Regions from separate parts of the Romboutsia hominis genome, predicted to be linked through region 3. Evidence: riboswitches for the same ligand, from Rfam matches in the RefSeq annotation. Region 3 holds a riboswitch; each other region holds the start of a gene.
What was found. A riboswitch is a leader RNA that binds a small molecule or an ion and turns the genes downstream of it on or off. The one in region 3 is predicted to bind cyclic di-GMP.

Region 1 (7,269 bases), 1.3 Mb from region 3:
TTAAATACAGACTATGAGTTTATGTCTGAAATTTGTATACAAGCTATTAATACAGTTAAAAATAGCTTTGAAAATGCTAAAAAATGTGACGGTAGACTTTATAATCTATCAAATAGTATATTAGAAAAATTAAAAGATTTAAATAAAACAAAAGATACAGATACACTTTATGATTGCCAAGAAATTATTAATATGATAAATGATATGATAGATATTATAAATAAAAATATTAAGGAAAAATATAATATTGTTTTTATGCCATACAATGCATCTATGTGGAATAGCCTTGAAAGTATTTGGAAAGAAGCTAAAGAAGATGAAAATTGTAATTGTTATGTAGTACCAATTCCATATTATAAGTTAATTTATAATAGAAATGGGAATATGGACGCTATATTTACATATGAAGGTGATATGTTGCCTAAATATGTACCTATTACTGATTATAAAACATTTGATTTAGAAAAAATTAGTCCAGATGTTATATATATACACAATCAATATGATGAATATAATAATGCTACTAGAGTAGATAGCAACTATTTTTCTTATAATTTAAAAAAATATACAGATATGCTAGTATATGTTACTTATGGAATATTAGGTACTTATCCAATTTCATTTTATAAAGATTTTTACTCATTTATAGGAACAAGAGAATTTGATAAAGTTGTTGTACAATCTCATGCATTTGCAGACATTGCAGAATATAGTGGGGTAGCTAGAGAGAAATTATTGCCTCTTGGGTCACCTAAATTTGATGCTTTAGTTAGTAGTCTAAAATCAAATACTACAAATGACTATTATAAAAATAAATTTAAAGGTAAAAAGGTATTTTTATGGACTACAAACTTAATGAAAGTTATAAATGGAAGAGATAAAGTATTAGATGAAGTTGAAGAAGTCTTTAATAAAATTAGAAATGATTTAAACTATGGATTAATATATAGACCTCACCCACTGGAGCTGTCATATGTTAAATCAAGAGCCCCAGAATGCTATAAAAGATATAAAGAGTTATTAAGCTCAGCAAAAAATACAGAAAATATAATTATTGATAATTCACCTAGTTATTACGAAGCTTTTCAAATATCTGATGCACTAATAACAGATAGGTCTTCTGTATTAATTGAATATATGGCTACAGGAAAACCTGTTTTAATATATGACATAGAATTAAACAGAGAATACTATCATGAAAAAGTATTTGATATATTTTCTAATTATATAGTTGGTGAAGATGAAATGACTGTAGATAAATTTATAGATTTAGTAGTCAATAAAAAAGATTACAAAAAAGATAATAGAATTAATGCACTAAATACTGTTCTTTCAAATATTGATGGTAGTTGTGGAGAACAAGTTCACAAACATATAAAGCAGTGTATTGAAAATAATTATTTTTAAAATTTCACAATGATATTAAATACAAAAAGTCATGAATAACTTATTATATTAAGTAACTATTTTTACAAGACTTTTTGTATTTTATTATTAAAAATATTAAGTATTAATTAAAACAGGTATATAATTTTAACTATAAGAGTATTTATAATAATTAATAGTTTTATACATATCCCGATAAGTTCATAAAATAAATCTAAATTAAAAGTAGTTAAATTACTACTAAAGTCTTTAATCATTTTTCAAAATCATGAATTTTTATAATATTATATGAACACAATATTAAATTTTCTTTAAAGAAAGAATAAATTTTAATATTGCAAATGTTATAAAATTTATCTAAGTAAAAACTAACTTTACTATACATTTTGTTAGTATAATAAGCTTTGATTTATTAATAAGGTAGATAAGTATCATAAGAAATTTTATTAATATAATTGAGTGTTAAATCAATATTTATATCAAAAATATCTTTAGGAACTAATATAGATATAAATGTATTTAATTTTCTGGTTTTAATATTTTGAATTTATAAATAAAATTACAGTCATAATTGAAAAAAATAGGAATATTATCTAAATTTATAATATTTATGAATTAATCTGAATAAGGATGTTTAAGTTAAAAATTTTTAGTGATGTAGAATTTATTGTCTAATACATAATTTGTATTATTTTAATAAAAAATATAAAGTTCTAATTATATCAGCCGTATAATATAAAATACAATATAAAATATAATATAAAATAAAATTACACTTTGTGATTTAACAAATAAGTTTAAATGTATTTTTAATATTAGTTTGAAAAAAAATAGTAAGAAAATACAAATAAAAACTTGATTAAATGGTAATTATACTATAATATTTAGTGTATGGAAAAAAATGTCGAAAAGTGTAAAAAAAGAACGAAAAACAACGAAAAACAAAATAGGCAAGCTAGAGAAATCTAGTGACGCAAAACTATAGGAGCTAAAGTAGAAACTATGCTAGCCAGTTGCAAAAAACTGTGTGTTTTTGTTTTCGATATATAAGGTTTATAATTTTGGAGAATTATGAATAATATATAAATTATTTTGATTGTTTGTGTCCAAATTATGCATCTCTATTTATCGACGCTGATATTATATAACTCTCTTTAGAGTTATTTTTTTTTGAAGAAATAATATTTTAATAAATCTAATAATTCAATTATATTATCAAAGTTCATTATGTATCTTACATTTTTTATTATAGGAAAAATTATGTAATAGTATAAATTATATAGAAAAAAATAAGTAAAAGTTTACAATTAAAATGATAAGAAAATTAAATATAAGAAAACGAATAATAAATATATTGATTTAATTTTATATCTAAAATAATCAAATTCTAGCAATGATAGTATGCTATGTAGTATACAAAATTACTCTTTATAGAGTGGTTTTTTGATTTATAAAATTAATGGAGGAGAGTAATATGGAAATCTATAATTTAATGAAAATGGGATTAGATGCTACACATTTAAGGAGTAATGCCATTGCAGAAAATATTGCTAACATAAATACTCCAGGGTATAAAAGAAAGTATGTTAGTTTCGAAGATACTTTAAAGAATAAACTAGAAATTCCTAGTATAAAGTTAAAGGTTGATAAGGAATCTGTGGTCAGAGAAGATGGTAATAACGTTGATATTGAACATGAGAAGGTTAATCAAGCAGCTACGACATTAGAATATAATGCGTTAGTAAGTCTTACAAATATAAAAATCGCTATGACAAAAAGTATAATATCTGGGAGGTAAATAAATGAGTGTTTTTAGTGGTATGAGAATTAGTGCAAGTGGTCTGACAGCAGAACGTATGAGAATGGATATAATATCTTCGAATGTTGCTAATATGCAGACTACAAGAACTAAAAATGGAGGAGCATATAGGAGAAAAGTAGCTAGCTTTGAAGAAAATTATGATGAAAAATTAGGGATGTTAGGTGTTAAAACAAAAAAGATTGAAGAAGATAAATCTCCTCTCAGAAAAATATATGAACCAAATCATCCTGATGCAGACAAAGATGGATATGTAGAATATCCAAATGTAGATTTATTAGCTGAAATGTCAGATCTTATAAGTGCATCGAGAGCTTACGAATCTAATGTAGATACTTTAAATGCTCAAAAAAATATGATATCTAAAGCTTTAGAGATAGGTAGATAGAAAGTAGGTGGTTAAATGACAGGAATAAGCAATATAAATATTAATTCTGATATATTCTCTAATGCTATTAATAATAAGACTACATATAAAGTTAAAGGAAATGAAAAGCCAGACAAGCAATTTGAAGATGTTATAAAGAATGCTATAGGTAAGGTAAATGATAGTATTATAAATTCAAATGAAAAGATAGAAGCGCTTATAAAAGGTGAAGATGTTTCTATGCATGATGTTATGCTATCAGCACAAGAATCTCAAATGTCAGTGCAACTTATGATTGAGATTAGAAATAAGTTATATGATGCTTACCAAGAAATTAATAGAGTGCAATTGTAATTCCTTAATAAGGAGCAGATAGATGAATTTTAAAGAGATAATAGAAAAAATAAAAGATTTTATAAAAACAAGAAAAGAAAAATTTAAGGAAATGAGAAAAGAAAAGAAAATAGCCATTATAGTTGGAGTGATTGCAATTATATTAGCTATAATATTTGGAATTAAGTATAAAAATGATAATAAATATGATGTTCTTTTCTCGGGTTTAGATTCAAATGATGCATCTGTTATAACTAAAGAACTAGAAAAAGAAAAAATTGAAACGAAAATAGAGGGCGATAGTATATATGTACCTAAAGATCAGGTAGATAAGTTAAGACTTGAACTATCTGGAAAAGTTTCAAATGGTTCTAAAGGATTTGAACTTATGGATGAAGGATCATCGTTAGGTCTTACAGATGAAGAATTTGAGGTAAAAAAACAAAGAATGATTCAAGGTGAACTAGAAAAAACTATAAAAACTTTTCCGCAAGTACAAGATGCAAGAGTTCATATAACAGAAGGTGAAGAATCTGTATTTGCTAAAGAGAGCATACCTGGAAAAGCAGCCGTTTATGTAGATTTAAATGTAGGAGAACAATTAAGTCAAGAACAAGTTAAATCTATAATATCTTTAGTATCCGCAAGTACACCAAATATACCGAAACAAAATGTTGAGGTAATCAACCAAAATATGGTCTTATTATCAGAAGGAATATTTGATGAAAATGGAAAATCAAATTCTAGCGATAATTCTAATGGGATTGATATTGCAACTAAGGCAGAAAGAGATCTAGATAAAGGATTAGAAAGAGATATAGTTAGATTACTTGAACCTATATTTGGAGAGGGAAAAGTAAGAGCAACTGTTAATGCTGATTTGAATTTTGACACTAATGAAAAAACTCAAACGATAATAGATCCTAACAAGGTTATAGTAAGTGAGTCAAAAAGTGAAAATAAATCTACAGAGCCAGTAAATACAGGTGGTACTGTTGATAACAATATGAATAATAAAGGCAATGTAAATGATGGAACTACTGAAAGTAAAAGTGAAGATATAAAGTATGAAGTAGGAAAGACAGAAATTAAAACTGTTAAGGCTCAAGGTGAATTAAATAGAATAACTGCTTCGGTTGCTATAGATGGCAAATTAGATGCGGGAGATATTAAAGACGTTAAAGATATGGTATCTAATACCATTGGTGTAGAAAAAAATAGAGGCGATGATGTAGTAGTTGTTGCTATGGACTTTGAAGCAAATGCTAAAAAGAATCTAAAAAATGCATTAGGTGATGAAGATGAAGTGGCTAAGTTATTAAAAACAACAGGATATATAGTAGCCGGATTATTACTAGTTATAGTAATAGCACTTATAGCTATATTTGTTATTAAGAAAAAGAATAAATCTAAAGAAATTGATGAAATAGATGAATCTAATGAAATAGATATGATAAATCAAAAGCTAGAAGAAATGGAAAAACATAGGCTACACAATTTAGAAGATGATGAAGATAATATGACTTTAGAGGAAGAAGTTAAGATATACGCTTCAGAAAATATAGAAGAAGTTACAGAATTAATAAATAATTGGTTAAATGAGTAAAGGGTGGTAGTTTGTTTTGGAAAATGAAGTTACTAAATCAGTAGAGAGTACTAAATCAGGAAATGCATTTGATTTAGGTGATATACCTAAAGTGAGAAGAGTTACTGGTGCTAGAAAGGCAGCAGTACTCTTAATGACATTAGGGACTGACGTTTCAGCGGATATAGTTAAAAATCTATCTGATAAGAAAATACAAAGAATCGGTGTAGAAATAGCTAATATACACACTGTCAACGCAAGAGAAAGAAGAGAAATTCTCCAAGAATTTATAGAACTAAATAAAGGAAAAGAATTTGTGTTAAAAGGTGGTATAGACTATGCAAAATCACTGCTTAATGGAGCTTTAGGAAACCAAAGAGCTAATAAATTAATAGAAGGAATTAGATATGATGCTTATACAAAACTGTTTATGGCAGCGAGAAAAGCTGAACCAGAGCAGATATTAGCATGTATACAAGGTGAAAGTACACAAACTATAGCTATAATCTTATCTCACATACAATCAGACAAAGCAGCTTTGATATTAAGTGAGTTACCACCTAAGATTAAAAATGAAGTTTCACTAAAAATAGGATCAACATCATCAGTATCACCAAGTGTAATAAAGGCCATTGATGAAGCTGTAGAAATGAAATTATCAAAACTTGGACAAAGAGAAATGGAAAGTTCTGGTGGTGTTGATAGCTTGGTTGAAATACTTGGTAATGTAGATAGAAAAACAGAAAAAAGTATTATAAGTTACATAGAAGAAAGAAACAATGAATTAGCTGAGGATATAAAGGCCAATATGTTTATATTTGACGACATTGTAAGGCTTGAAAATTCTACTATTCAGAGAATTCTTAAAGAGGTTAATGTTAAAGATATTGCATTTGCTCTTAAGGGAGCATCTAAGGAAGTATCAAATGTCATATTTAGAAATCAATCTCAAAGGGCATCACAAGCTCTTAAAGAGGAAATTGATTTATTAGGAAAAATAAAAATATCTCAAGTAGAGGAAGCACAACAAAATATAGTTAATGTTATAAGACGACTTGAAGATATGGGTGAAATAACTTTAACAAGAGGATCAGATGATGAGTTTATCATGTAGTAACATAATAAAGGCTAAAAATGTTAATTTAAAAGGCGTAAAAACAATAAATAACCTCTCTCAAATTGAAAGTGAAGAAGAAAGAAAGCTTAGAGAAGACTTAGAAAAAAAATTAAGCGAAAAAAAAGAAGAAATAAATATTAAGTTACAAGAAGCTCAAAAAGAATATGATGACATTATAGACAAAGCTAAAGCTGAGGCAAGTCAGATAATTGAAGAAAGCAAGTTAGAAAGAGAAAATATAGAAAAAAAAGCTTATGAAGAAGGATACAATCAAGGCCTTAAAAACGGATATGAAGATGGATACAAAGAATCATATGAAGAAAATATAGAAAAGGCAAAAAAAGAGTCTGAAGAAATTGTAAATAATGCCAGTAAATTATTGATACAAGCCAAGGATAAAGTAGCTGAGTATATGAATCTAAATAAAGAAGAAATACTAAAAATTAGTATAAGTATAGCTCAACAAGTTCTAAGGGATGAATTCAAATCAGAATCATCTATGAATACTTTATTAACTAAGATAATTGAAGAGTATGAACTTAAGGAAAATATAGTGATAAAAGTAAATCCTTTATATAAAGATAGCTTAAATAATGAAATATTAAGTTTAAAAGAATGTAATAAACTTAAAGGCGACGTATTCGTTTTAGAAGATGAATCTA
Region 2 (7,269 bases), 780 kb from region 3:
ACATAATCTAAAGCATTGAAATTTTCACCTAAAGCTAATGTCAACCCTCCGACTGTTTCTAATATAGGTTGATGTGCCTTAACGCCTACACCTTCAGAAGGATTTAATTGAGTATCGTAAGCAACTACTTTATACTCGTGATTAGTACCTGGATTTATGTTAGTGTCAATGAAAGTATCTTTAGTAGTAAATCCTATCACTTTACCATCCCTAATTATCTCATATCCAAGAAGACTATTAGCATTGGTTTTATCTATTGATATATCTAATTTAACAGAAGTCTCTTGTGTCTTAACTTTAACTTTACAATCTACCTCGTTATTGAAACCTTCACCTTTGTTCAGATACTTATTATCATTTATATACCATAACTTCTTATCTGGCTTTTTGTACTGAGCCATATGCTTAGCAGTCTCTTCATTAACGTAGAAACCATGTCTAGCAAAATGTTCTTTTAAGTCTAATTGAAGAACATCTGATGCAACAACTGCCCAAGCTTCATGCTTGTTATTCCAGTCACCACCACCTATGTTTCTCTCTCTAAATTGTTGCTCAAAACGAGGCCAGAATGTATTATCATATAGTTGTAATTGCCATAATGGTGCCATATGAGTTAATGAACTAGTGTCACTTGCAGGGTACCACTCATTGTTAGAATAATCTTCTTTACTTACTTTAGGGAATATTTTACTCTCCCATAAGTTTTGTTGAGATATCTTACTAGCTTCACCTTTAATCATTTGGAAATGAAGAGGTAAAATATTATTAGTTATCTCAGGCATTGCTCTATTATTTGTATCAAGGTTGTGTCCTAATTCATGCATGAATCCCCAGCCAGTGTCAACGTTTAGAGCTCCACCTTGTTGTCCTTGGTTGTATCCAGTTATACCGTTTCCTGCATTCATGAATACTCCACCACTTAAGTTCTTAAGCATAGTTACATATCTAAAGTTGAAGTCCGAATGTATATCTTTAGAACCATCAAATCCCCAGAACTTCATTGCTTCCTTTATTACTTCGTCAGATCTATCTGCTGTATAACTAGGTACTTTATTATTTTCTGTATACCAATCTAAAGCATACGTTGCTCTAACGTTTACTAAAGCTTTATCTCCTAATACTTCGAATACATCAGGTAGTTTAGGATCTTTCTTTAACTTCTCAGTATATTCACGTAACTCATTTATTACCTGTTCATCATTATCTACACCTTTTACGAATTGAGGATAACTTACACCACCTATTATTCTTATCTTAGGCTTTCTTGCTTGTTGCTCTGGAGTATAAGGATTTGAAGCATATAATACTCCTGCTTTAGCAGTCCCTGGTCTTATATCATTTACTTCGACCTCAGGTATTGTAATTTCGTTCTTACCTCTAGTTAATCTTATATCTGCTAAACCGTTATGTCTACTATCCATTTGTTTAAATACTAAGTTAGGTACTGGGTCGCCTGGTTCTGTATCAACATACACAGTTATCTTTTCACCTGACTTAACTGCTAAACCTGTAGGTTGCCAATCTCTGAAATTCCATACCTTTCTCTTTTGACTTTCCTTTATAGCGTCTCCTCTGCTTTCTAATTCATAAACATGACCTTTATTCTTATCAGGAGATTTAATTAAATCTTTAGCCATGTCTATACTTTCCATAAGTTCTACTTTTAATGGGTGTGTTTTAACTTCTTTCTCTAAAGCTTCAATAGCTTCTAATGAATTGAATTCTGGGTTTAACTCATTCTTTAATTCATTTGTAAATAAGTTATTAACTTTATCTGAAACTATATCTCTCTTAAAGAACATTATTTCGTTTAGTGTAGCCCAGTTTTGGTTACTTTTAACCCACTTTAATTTCATTCTCTTAAATGTTGTAGGTTTGAATTTAGCTTCAACTAAACCAGAAGTACTGTCTGCTCTACCTGTAGCCACTAATTGGAAGTTATCACCTTTAGTAGCGTTAGAACCATATATCTCGAATTCCTCTAAAAATCCTTTTCTATCTGACTGTCTAGCACCATAAGCTATTCTGTCTACAGTTATAGGTTGTTTGAATTCTATAGTTACTTCATTAGACCATTCTTTATCGTTTCCTCTATTAGTCTCCCAGTAAGTGTCTACATTACCATCAACCGCGTTATTTATATGCTGTTGTAGATATTGCCCTGCATTATTACTTATACTCTTTATATTCTCGTAAGGTATTCTAAATTGTTTTACATACTCCGCATTATCCAGATGATTAAACTTCTTACTTGTAGCAACAGAACTCTCTACCTTGCCTTGTTCTATTAGAACTCTTGCATTGTATAAGTCCTCTTTAAAGTCTTCAAAGAATGGGTGTGTACTACATTCGTTCTCTAAAGCTTTTAATTTATCAACTGTATCAAACTCTTCACTTACTTTAGACATAGTATCATCAGTGAATAACCTTTGTATTTTATCTAGAGTTTGGTCTTGTTTATATAATCCGAACTCTGACGCTAAAGCCCAACCTTCATATCCTTGCTTATAAACAAACTTAACTCTTCTAGCTTGAGTTGGATTAAACTTTATAGATATAGAGTCTCCAGTTCTTGAAGCACTACCACTAGTTACTTTAGTAAATGTGTCTCCTTCACTAGTCTTAGAAGTATAGATATCGAACTTCTCTGCGAAACCTCTATCTCTCGGAGAATAATATACTATTCTATCTAAAGTTCTTATTTGGTCTAAAGTCATTATAACTTCGTTTGTATGAGTTTCGCTATTTCTAGCATCAGAATGCCAATTAGTGTTAGGATCACCATCTATAGCTTTATCTATAGTTTGATTTGACCAATGTCTACCGTTAGTAGTTATATTCTTTATATGACTATTATCTATCTTATAAGTCTTATCATACTCTGCTAACTCTGGAGTTCCAAAAGCTTTAAACTTCGAAACTTTAGCATCTGCATAAGTTACCTCGTTACCTTCTAATACAAGTTTAGCATCATCTAAATCTTCTTTGAACTTACTGTATAAAGGATGTGCCTTCGCTTCATTCTCTAAAGCAGTAAGTTTCTCTAAAGTCCCAAAATCAGGGTTTACTGTATTCTTATTACTGTCTGTAAATAGTTTATCCATTTTCTCTGATAAAGCATCTTCTTTATAGAACCTAGCTTCTGATATGAATGGTCTATTTTCATGGCACTCTTTAAATACAAACTTCAGTCTCTTAAAGTTTGTTGGGTTAAATTTAAATTGCATGAAGTCTTTAGTAACTTCTGCAGTACCGCTAGAAACTAATTTGAATGTATCCCCTTGAGAAGTTTCTGAAGCATATATTTCATACTTAGTAGGAAATCCTTTTTGATTTCCGCTTCTAGGTAATAATGCTATTCTATCAAGTTGTTCTATTTCATCAAAAGTGAATACCACTTCATTAGTGAAACCATTACCATTGCTTCTGTTTGTTTCCCAATGTGTATTAGGGTCACCATCATACATATATTCTATTTTTGTTGTAGAGTAAGTTCCACCATTTACTTGTGTATTAACGATGTGGTCTTTACCTAACATAAACTTGTCATCATAAGCTTTTTGGTTTTCAGTTCCATACCCTAATAACTTAGATACTTTAGTTTCAATAAAGTTAACCTCTTTGTTCTCTAGAACAAGTCTTGCATTATCTATATATTCTTTAAAGCTATCGCGGAATGGATGTCCTTCAGTTTCTTTCTCTAAAGTGTTTAATGCTTCAGGAGTTGCAAACTCTTTACTTACTTCATTCATGTTTGCATTAGTAAATAATCTTTCCATCTTATCTAGAATTCTATCCTCTTTATAGAACCAAAACTCTGCGGCACTTGCCCACTCGTCATGTGCTTCTACGAATTTGAATTTAACTCTCTTTGCTCTTACAGTATCAAATTTAAATTCAACCATTCCACCTGTAACTTTACTTCCTTCTATTTTTCCTGCTAGTTTAAAATCTTCACCTATTTCACTCTCTGAAACATATATCTCTGCACTAGTAGGATATCCTTTACCTTTAGCCCCGTCTTGTCTTGTAGCATAAGCTAATCTATTTATCTCGGCTATATCTTTAAACTCCACAATTACTTCATTTTTAAATTCATTTGTATTTCTAGTGTATGTTTCCCAATGTGTATTAAGTTTTCCATCTATAGCATTTTCTATCTTAGTTCCTGGGTAACTTCTTCCATTGTTTGTTATAGACTGTATCTCAACTCTATAAAGTTCATTATACTTAGCGAAGTTAGGATTGTTCTTAATTTTAAAATCACTAACTGTCATACTTTTAGAAACTTGTTCCTCTATCGCTAATGCTTTTTCCTTTATTACTTCGTTAGCAAAAACATTTAAAGCAGGTGTGCTGTTTGTTGCTATAACAGATATGGCCAATATTGATGCTATCTTTTTCTTCATAATATTCTCCCTCTTATATTATATGAATTTACAATAACTAAATATTTTACCCCAAATTTCAAAATATAGTCTTGCTATAGAGCTATAGTTGTTTTTATTAAATAAAAAACTACCCTTTATAAAGGGTAGTTGCCATCTAAAGTAAACATTATAAAACAATCTTACAATTATATCATAAGATAACTCTATAAAAACAAAGAATATCAATTCTTTGGCAACTGGCTGGCATAGTCTAATTTTACCTTAGCCCCTTTAGCTTTGCGTCGCTAGATTTCTCTAGGTTTGCTAATATGTAATTTTTAGTCATCTATATTAATTATACATAATTTTTTATAAATTAAAATAGTTTTTTTTAATTTAAAATAATTTTAATATATTTTTGAATATATTCTATTAAAGCAAATATTAATTATTACTACACAAAAATATTTATTAATTTTTATCTGTAATTAAGCTTCTGATATGAAATTTTTACCATTTAGGCTTTTTCCACTTATATTTATATATATGGTATAATAAGTGTAAAAATTTATACATTTTAATAAGGAGACATCTATGGATAAAATTGCACAAAACAGAGAATTTTTCAAAGCTGATTTTGAAATACTAAAACAGATAAAAACGGATAAACAAAAAGGAATACCCGCTCCTTCTTTCCAAAAAGAATATGATTCAAATTCTAATTTAATAGAGTTACCTCCTGTAAGCAAAGACATTTTAGTTAAACCTAACGTACTAGATTGTATAAATGATAGAAGAAGTATAAGAAAATATAGTGATGAAAAAATAAATTTATCTGAACTTTCGTATTTACTATGGGCTACTCAAGGAATCCAAACTGTAAAAGATAAATTTAGTGCCTTAAGAACTGTACCTTCTGCTGGTTGCACTCACCCATTTGAAACATATTTAATAATAAATAATGTTGATGGTTTAAAGAGTGGAGTTTACAGATATTTACCTTTAGAACATAAACTTTTATTTATAAAGACTTTAAGCAATATAGATGATGAAATAGATAAAGCAACTCCAAACCAACCTTTTGTTCAAGGTTTCGTATCTAAAAGTGCCGTTGTGTTTGCTTGGAGTTGTATTCCATATAGAAGTGAACATAGATTTAGTATAACTGCTCATAAGAAAATACTTATAGATATTGGACATGTTTGCCAGAATCTTTACATAGCATCAGAATCTCTTAATTACGGGACTTGTGCTATCGGAATATATGATCAGGATATAATTGATAATATGTTAGATTTAGATGGAGAAAATGAGTTTGTAATTTATATGGCTTGTTTAGGTAAAAAACTTTAATAAATTAGCTTAATTATTAATATAATTGTATTACTTTAAAGTAAAAATCTCAAAAATATCTTAAATTAAGATACTTTTTGAGATTTTTTAATTTTAATATTTTTAAATAAAGTATAGTATAAAGTACTTTATTTTGATATTTGACTTAATATATATGAGGTTACTTCATCAGGAGAAATATTTAAAATAATCGCAAATTATTCATTTAATAATCTTTCTGCTTCTTTCATAATATTATTATCTCCTTTAGAAATTATATTTCTCATTGAAATTTTATTATTATGTTATTAGAATAACCAGAATTTAATACATAAATTTATAAAATTGGAGCTTGGTTATTCATTGAATATCCATCATTTCTAACATCACTCATATCTAATGTATCATCTTTTATTTTAACCTTGCTAAGTTTTTTAACTGCTCCATAAGGCTCTCTTAATGAAAGTTTGTCTCCTCTTCCTGAAATAACCCATAAAATTTTATATCCTCTAGGTATTACTTGTAGCCTGTCTTCTCCTTTACCATCAGTAAAGTATACCAATAAATTAATTTTTTTATTATTAGCATATTCAAAAACTGGGCTAAATTTAGTTGATCCTCTTCTTTTAAGCCTTTCTTTTATATCTTTTACAGATTTGACTTTATACACACGTCTAATTTCATTATCACATTCTATGATTGTAATTTCATGGTTATAATTTTTTACTATATTAAGTACTTCCTTAATAGCTTGTTTAAATTCTTCATCACTAATACTTCCACTTATATCAAGTGCGACAGCTATCTCTGCTTTATGAGATCTCAACTGTCCCCTCAAATCTAATCTATTTGGCTGTCTTCTATTTCTTCTTGTTATAGTCTTCTTTTTATTGCTTTCGACTGTTCCCATCAATCTATTAAGATATAAGTTCCAAGGCAATTCACCTTTACTATTTTTAAGTGATGATATCATACCATCTAAGTATTCTGGAATTTTACCTTTTTGAGAATTATTAATAGCTTTTTGGGTAAATTCTTTAAGAGTTTCCTCATCTATATTACTAGAATCTTCCCAAATATCATGAGTTTTTTCTGGATTGTATTCAGTTTCTATATCATCAGACTGACGAGTATCATCTTCTTCGCCATCTTTATCTACTTCTTGTAAATCTAATTCAGTTTGAATTTTTTCTACATAGTATTCAAAAGGCTCATAAGGCTCAAGTTTTAAATTATATTTTACATTTACATTTTCTAAAGTAACAGCATATGGTGGTAAATTATTTAAATATTTATTAACCACTATATCCATCGCCATATTAATAGCTAATGTACTGTATTTTCCTTTTAATTCTCTTGCTCTTACTAAATGCATAGATATTACATGAAGAATTTCATGTTTAATTGTACTTTCCATTTGTCTCATATTAAGGTCTAAAAAAATTATTGGATTAAAGTATATGACATACTTAGCACCTTTAAAATTTATAGCAGTGGGACTACTTATATCAAATCTTATTTCTCTTGATGTTTGAAATAAAAAATATCCATAGAAATTATCTTTGTC
Region 3 (7,269 bases):
CCACTAAGCTTACTTTCCTTATTTTCACTATCAACTTTAATAGCTTCAAAAGCATATCCCTTTTTAGTTTCAACTTTATTACTTGGATTACCATTTATTTTAGCTATATTTGATACAGTTGTTCCATCTTTTACATTGCTAAAATCAGTATATATTTTTACTTCTAAATTTTCTTTGTAATTTATTTGTCCCTTATCATTGATAATATTGACTGTATTATTTGCTTTATCTATTTTACTAGAAAAAGCATCTGGAACTTCAACTTTTACGATCTTTACGTTCGGATCTAATTTATCTACTAAATCTATATATCCCTTTTGGAATACACCAAAACTCTCAAAGTTTATAGAATATACAACACTTTGGTCATCATCTTTTTCTAATTTAGTCTTATCAACAGATTTGTGAGCATTTATAGCTCCTGCATTGTATTCATATTTAACCGTATCATCAACACTATTTCTAGTTCCATTGTATGATAACTTTGCAGTATTTGAGTATGAATCTTCAACATTTGTAATCTTCATGTCGTAACAAACAATATAGTAATCATCTACGTTTCCAAAATTTATAGTTAAATTTCCATTATTAGTGTTTATTTTATCTTTAAATTGATCTGTTACCCACTCAAAGCTTTCATCTTTATTGTATTTACCTATACTTATACTGTCCTTTAAAAGTTCCATTCCTTTAGGTGTAAAGTCATTTAAAGTTACATTTTTAAGATTTGACCTATTTTCATTAATATCTATTCTATATCTTACATTTTCGTTCATAGATGCTACATTTTTACCTTCTGAATTTTTAGCAGAGGTATAACTATACTTACTTATAACATCTTTTGCTTCATTTTTTTGTTTTAATATAACAGTACTATTTAACTTACCATCGCTTTTATTAAATACTGCTGTATTCTTATAAGAACTCAAATTTTGAGTAATCTTTGTCTTATAAGTTACAATATATTTATCTTTAATATTTCCAAAGTTTATACTAAGCCTATTAGATGATTTGCTTATATTTAAGCTATCTGTGACATCTGTTTCTGCGCTATCTCTTTCTATTTTAATTACATTTACAGAACTTGGTATAAGCTCCATTCCTTCAGGCATATTATCTGTTAATACTGCATTTGATATATTTGAAAATTTCTCATTAACATATACTCTATATTGTTGAGTTTTTCCTAGTACTGGATAATATATATTTCCTACCGTATTTCCATCTGAATCTACATGGTCATAATTATTTATAGTTTTAAGAATCTGTCTATCTATTATAGGCTCTGTTTCATTAGATGGTTTTATAGCTATTTCTATGCTAGTAACTGGTTTTCCATCAATCCATACCTCTATCTTCTGATTATCTACTTCTTCCGTTTTATCTGCATATGCTGATACATTAACATATCCTCCTATTGCATCATAAACATCATCCCCAAAAGTTGCTACTACTTTATTACCTTCCATTTGTACACTTTTAAAATGCTCTGGGGGGAATTTAAAGCTAAATCTTTCAAGCCAACTAGGCATTTCAAATTCTATAGTATCACCTGGTTTTATACTCCCTGGACCATATTTAGCCTTATACTCTAGTTTAAAATTCAATTTTTCTCCAGGCTCAATCTCTTTTTTATCACATGTTATAGATACTTCTATTGTATCCCCTTGATTATCTGTCTTAACTTCTTCAGCATACGCAAAATGTGTATTAATTAACACATTTATAACCATTAGTACTGACGTAAGTATCGATATTATTTTTTTTCCTAACTTGTATTTATTTTTCAATAAATTTCACCACCCTTTTTAAATCTTTTTATTTTAAAATAAAAAAGACTATTCAAGATAATGATGATTTATTATCTGAATAGTCGGTTGCACTATTAACTCCATATACCTCAAGTGCCCATATACAAGGTATACTTCTTCATTCCTATTTTTAGCTTATATGTATTTATGCCCTTTTAATAATTTTGCTTTGTGTGCATTTATGCTATATAAAATTGTTAGCTTTCATTTAATTTTCATTAATGTCTTATCAATAAACTTTTATTTTAAAATAAAAAAGACTATTCAAGATAATAATGATTTATTATCTGAATAGTCGGTTGCACTATTAACTCCATATACCTCAAGTGCCCATATACAAGGTATACTTCTTCATTCCTATTTTTAGCTTATATGTATTTATGTCCTTTTAATTATTTTAATTTGTTCGCATTTATGCTATATAAAATTGTTAGCTTTCATTTAATTTTCATTAATATCTTATCAATAAACTTGTATCTTAAAATAAAAAAGACTATTCGAATAATATTTAAATATTATCTGAATAGTCGGTTGCACTATTAACTCCATATACCTCAAGTGCCCATATACAAGGTATACTTCTTCGCTCCTAATTTTAACTTTTGAATATAATTATATAATCTCAGTGATTTATTATACCCTTTAATTTAGTTAAAGTCAATTTTAGATTTTTTTATAGTAAATTTTAACTTATTTTTTATCTATATTTATCAAGTTCTCTTAAACATGCCACTGTAATTTCATCTTGTGGATCTAATTCATAAGCTCTTTCTATATAATATATAGCATCATCTATATCACCTTTGTTTAGATATGCCATCCCTAAATTGCATAATATTTCTGGATCTTCTTTTATTTTAGCTGCTTGTTCAAAGTGTTCTATAGCTTTATCTATATTGAACATACTAGCTTCACAAAGGCCTAGTTCAACCATTGTATCTACTTGATGTGGTTTAGTTATAAGTATTTTTTCAAAATATTTCTTAGCTTCTTCAAATTCACCCATATTTTTATAAGCTAATCCTATCATAAATAATAAGTTCCACCAATCAGGATGATCTTGTTCAAGAGGTAATAATTTTTCTAGTCCTTCTTCACATTTTCCTTGGAATACTAAATTATAACCTTCTTCATATTGAACTTTAAAGTCCATCTTTCCTATATTTTCTTGAACCTCTGCCATTAAGTCTGCATCTAACCCTAATTTTTGTGCTTCTTCCCATATAACTCTAGCCTTTAAATATTGACCTTGATTGTAGTAATGGTATCCTAAATGATAGTAAGCTAAAGCAAAGTTTTCATCTAATTGTATAACCATTTCCAACTTTTCTAAGGCTTCTAATAAAAACTTATTCATAGCTTCTTTGTCCATATCTTTTTGATACTGCTTTGCTAGTTCCTGGCAAACTATTGAATAATGATATAATCCATCTATGTCATTTGGATACATACTTATCATAGCTTTTAAGTATATTAACGAATCAGTTATCTCACCAATATCAAAGTATTTTTTAGACATATAGCCCATATATTCTTTTATATTTATATTTACTTTTTTGCTAAAAGCATCTAAAAATTTTCTGTATTCTTCATTATACTTAAATTGGCTATCAATACCCATTATATATATCATAGCATCTGCTATAGACATTGTATTTATCTTATCTTGTGCTGTCTTTTCTTTTATTCCTTTAACTAATACCTCATTTTTTATAGGTACATCTAATCCACCCTTAGGTATAGTGTAACCTTCTAAGTTAAATTCTCCACCATGTTTTATAGTTATAAAAGATAATTCTTCTGTTTTCTTTAATAAATACTTTTCTATTTTAAACTTCATTTTTTCCTCCTTTGTAACTTCACATAATAATTTTTAATCTATTAATGTTTATACCCATTAAAAATTTATGTGATATGTTTTCATAATATATAATACCAATATGTAATAATTAGCATTTAATATTATATGTTAACACTATATGACTTTGACTTTTCAAAAACTTTGTTATCATCATCATAGACAAATAAAATTATATTTTTTATCTCTTTTATATCAGCATGTATATCTTCTTTTAACTTTAATATATCGAATCTAAATGGTTCAAAATGAACATATTTTATTATATGCTTAGCTGGTTTATTTTCAAACTGTGGTATATATTTTAATATGTTATCTTCATTTTGTAAGAACATATGACATCTATTTTTAAAATCTTCTACATCTTCTTTATTGAATATTTGAGGTAAATTTGAAGTTTTACCTAATGATATATAATCATACTTTAATATATCATTAAATAATTCATTTTTATCATTTATCTTATCGTTGTAGAAATCTAATAATATTTTATATAATTGATTCTTACCTTGTGCTACATCAAAATACCCATTTTCATCAAAGTAAGTTGCAAATTCTTCAAAGAATTTAAATGGACTTTGCTCATAATAATTATGTATTATGTATCTCATTGACAATACAAAGTTTTTAGAGTTATAGTATCTTTCTAGTATTTCTTCTATATCTTTTAACTTTATCATTTCGCTATAACTTATATAATCATTATATAATACTTCATATGGTGTATAATCTTTGTATCTATATCCATGTTCTTTTGCAGTATTTCTTATACCAGTTCCTTTTATCATCTTTAAGAACCCTAATTGTATATGCTCTATACCTAAATTAAATACATCATTAAATGAATTTTCAAAGCTTGCATAATCTTCATATGGAAGTCCCGCTATTAAATCTAAATGTTGATGTATATTTCTATACGATGCTACTTTTTTAACTGCATAAGATAATTTTTCAAAATCATCTCTTCTTCCAACTGCATCAAGAGTTTTCTGGTTTGTACTTTGTACTCCTATTTCAAATTGGAATAACCCTTCTTTGCAATCTTTTAAGAAGTTTAATGTTTCCTCATCTAATAAGTGTGCTGTGACTTCAAAATGATATGTTGTATAACCATTGTCATTTTCCATAAGGAAATTCATTATTTCTTGTGCAAACTTCTTGTTAGCATTGAAAGTTCTGTCTATAAACTTTATTTGAGATACCCTTGCATCTATTAATGCCTTTAAATCTTTTTTTACTCTATCTATACTAAAATATCTTAATCCTTCAAGTGTTGAAGATAAGCAGTATTGGCAATTAAAAGGACACCCTCTAGATGTTTCATAGTAAACAATTCTATTTTCATATTCTGCTGGATTTAAATGATCATAAGGACTAGGTATTTCATCTAGATTTTGTAATAATTCCTTAGGTTTAGTTACAACTATCTCATCGTTATTTCTATAAACTATACCTTCTACATCTTCTAAAGATTTTTGTCCTTTTAGATACATTACCAAATCTCTAAAAACTAATTCTCCCTCTCCATAAAGTATATAGTCTACAAATGAGTGCTTTTCCATAAAGCTTTCGCTATCATAAGTTACCTCTGGCCCACCTAGAGCTATCTTTATACTTGGCTTTACTTTCTTTATATTATGGCATAATCTAACTATATCGTTTACGTTCCATATATAAGTTGAAAATAGTATTACATCATAATCATGTTTGTGTATATCTTTTAATATATAATCTAAATCATTATTTATTGTATATTCTTTTAAATCTACTTCTACTAAGTCTTTTACAAACTCTTTTAAATATCTTATTGCTAAATTTGTATGTATAAATTTTGAATTTAACGTTGTTAATAAAATTTTCAATTATTTCACCTCTTTTTTCATTTATGCTATGATTTTCTGTACATTTTAGGTTAAAATACTATATGTAGTATATTATCATTTTTTTCTTTAATAGAAGGTTTTTTAAACCTTTTTGTAGAATAATAGTATCATAATTATATCTAATTTAGAAAGGAAGTTTTTTATGGAATTAATCGATCAAGTATCTATCAATGCCTTATCAAAAAGGGACTTATTGCTTATTATAAAAGCCTTAGAGTATACAAATGAAAATACTGGACTTAATGAATTTATAGATTTAAGAAACAGTATAATAAAAGAACTATGCTTTTTAACTAACACTAGCGAAGAAGATTTTGTTAATTACCTAGAAAATACTAACTAAGATTTTTTAAATTTAAGATTATATATTCCTGATTTAGCTTTGACTCCTATCTCAAGAATATCATTTTTAAAATCTTTTTTTATAATTTCAATTTGATTAAATATCGGATCTATAGTAATTTCCCCTACTTCTAATTTAATTAGGGATCTTGGATCTACACGATTATTATAAATCTTTTTGTTAATTATATATTTTCTTAGTTTAATTACATATTCAGCCATTGATAAGGTGAAGTCTATATTGTTTATATTTAAATTCTCTTCGAAGTTTAGTATAGATAGTATAGATTTTTTTATACTTAATATTCCATTATCACTTATTTCCCTATCTTCAATATATATATCATACAATACATTTAACATATTTATTAATACTTTATCTTCTTCGTATTCATATACTTTTAAATCTATATACTTGTCTATTATTTGTATTGCTTTAATTCGTTCCATTTGAAACTTAACTACTTGAGATTTATCTAATTCCATTGTAAATCCTATAATTTTTTCTTTTGCACTTTGCAATAATTCTTCATATTCTACATTTTTATTTTCTATTAATTTATGGATTATAATATTATAGCAAATAGCACTTAATATATACTCATATGTATTTTCTTCTATTTTAAGAAACCTTATATACTTACTCACTAAATCAATAACAACTTCTTCACTTTTATCTGCGTTTGTGTTTGAAAGTATTACTGGAAGTAATATATTTATTATATTTTTACTACTTAACTTCTCTCCATAAAATTTATAGTATATTAATTCATCTCTTAGTCTATTGCTATCTATATATACATATCTCTGTATTTTATCATCAATAAGACATTTTGTATTTATTATTATTAAATCTTTTAATGATTTGTCATTCATTTCAAATGCTGATATATATGCATTTTTTATATTATTTTCTATTGTAGTATTAGCTATCATACTCTTAACCTTTCTCATATGAAACTCTATATTACTTTATTGTTATCATCTATTATACTTAATATACTTTGCTTTGACTAACCAAAAAAAAGAGACAGTTTTTCACTGCCATTTTAAAACTTAATTATATTTAATAAACTATATAAATTATTACTAATTATATTTTTACATAAATTTAAAATAAATATATTAGAAAATATTATAGTGGTAACTAGAACCAATAGTTTTAGCTACCACTGTATATTATATCTAAATTATAATATTAATTTTTAATCAATATTATAATTACATTCTTTCTGGTGCATGCATACCTAATAACTTAAGAGCATTCTCTATTGTTTGTCTAGTAGCAGCAACTAAAGCAAGTCTTGCTTTTCTTAATTCAACATCTTCAACTAATATGGCATTGTCATGGTAAAATTTATTGAATGCTTGTGCT

Region 1: another riboswitch for cyclic di-GMP. It lies ahead of FRIFI_RS03600 (flagellar basal body protein); the one in region 3 lies ahead of FRIFI_RS12405 (SpaA isopeptide-forming pilin-related protein).
Region 2: another riboswitch for cyclic di-GMP. It lies ahead of FRIFI_RS01350 (NPCBM/NEW2 domain-containing protein); the one in region 3 lies ahead of FRIFI_RS12405 (SpaA isopeptide-forming pilin-related protein).

The regions. Positions count from the first base shown of each region.
Region 1 covers NZ_LN650648.1:768,133-775,401, forward strand. The annotation lists gene FRIFI_RS03595 (CDP-glycerol glycerophosphotransferase family protein) at 1-1,407, shown strand, start outside; cyclic di-GMP riboswitch class I at 2,326-2,407, shown strand; gene FRIFI_RS03600 (flagellar basal body protein) at 2,861-3,184, shown strand; gene flgC (flagellar basal body rod protein FlgC) at 3,189-3,593, shown strand; gene fliE (flagellar hook-basal body complex protein FliE) at 3,609-3,926, shown strand; gene fliF (flagellar basal-body MS-ring/collar protein FliF) at 3,949-5,511, shown strand; gene fliG (flagellar motor switch protein FliG) at 5,528-6,604, shown strand; gene FRIFI_RS03625 (FliH/SctL family protein) at 6,585-7,269, shown strand, end outside.
Region 2 covers NZ_LN650648.1:288,681-295,949, reverse strand. The annotation lists gene FRIFI_RS01350 (NPCBM/NEW2 domain-containing protein) at 1-4,409, opposite strand, end outside; cyclic di-GMP riboswitch class I at 4,620-4,706, opposite strand; gene FRIFI_RS01345 (SagB/ThcOx family dehydrogenase) at 4,965-5,723, shown strand; gene FRIFI_RS01340 (vWA domain-containing protein) at 6,040-7,269, opposite strand, start outside.
Region 3 covers NZ_LN650648.1:2,549,756-2,557,024, forward strand. The annotation lists gene FRIFI_RS12405 (SpaA isopeptide-forming pilin-related protein) at 1-1,790, opposite strand, end outside; cyclic di-GMP riboswitch class II at 1,863-1,946, opposite strand; cyclic di-GMP riboswitch class II at 2,096-2,179, opposite strand; cyclic di-GMP riboswitch class II at 2,329-2,411, opposite strand; gene FRIFI_RS12410 (tetratricopeptide repeat protein) at 2,509-3,651, opposite strand; gene FRIFI_RS12415 (B12-binding domain-containing radical SAM protein) at 3,774-5,531, opposite strand; gene FRIFI_RS12420 (hypothetical protein) at 5,695-5,895, shown strand; gene FRIFI_RS12425 (hypothetical protein) at 5,892-6,848, opposite strand; gene argS (arginine--tRNA ligase) at 7,116-7,269, opposite strand, start outside.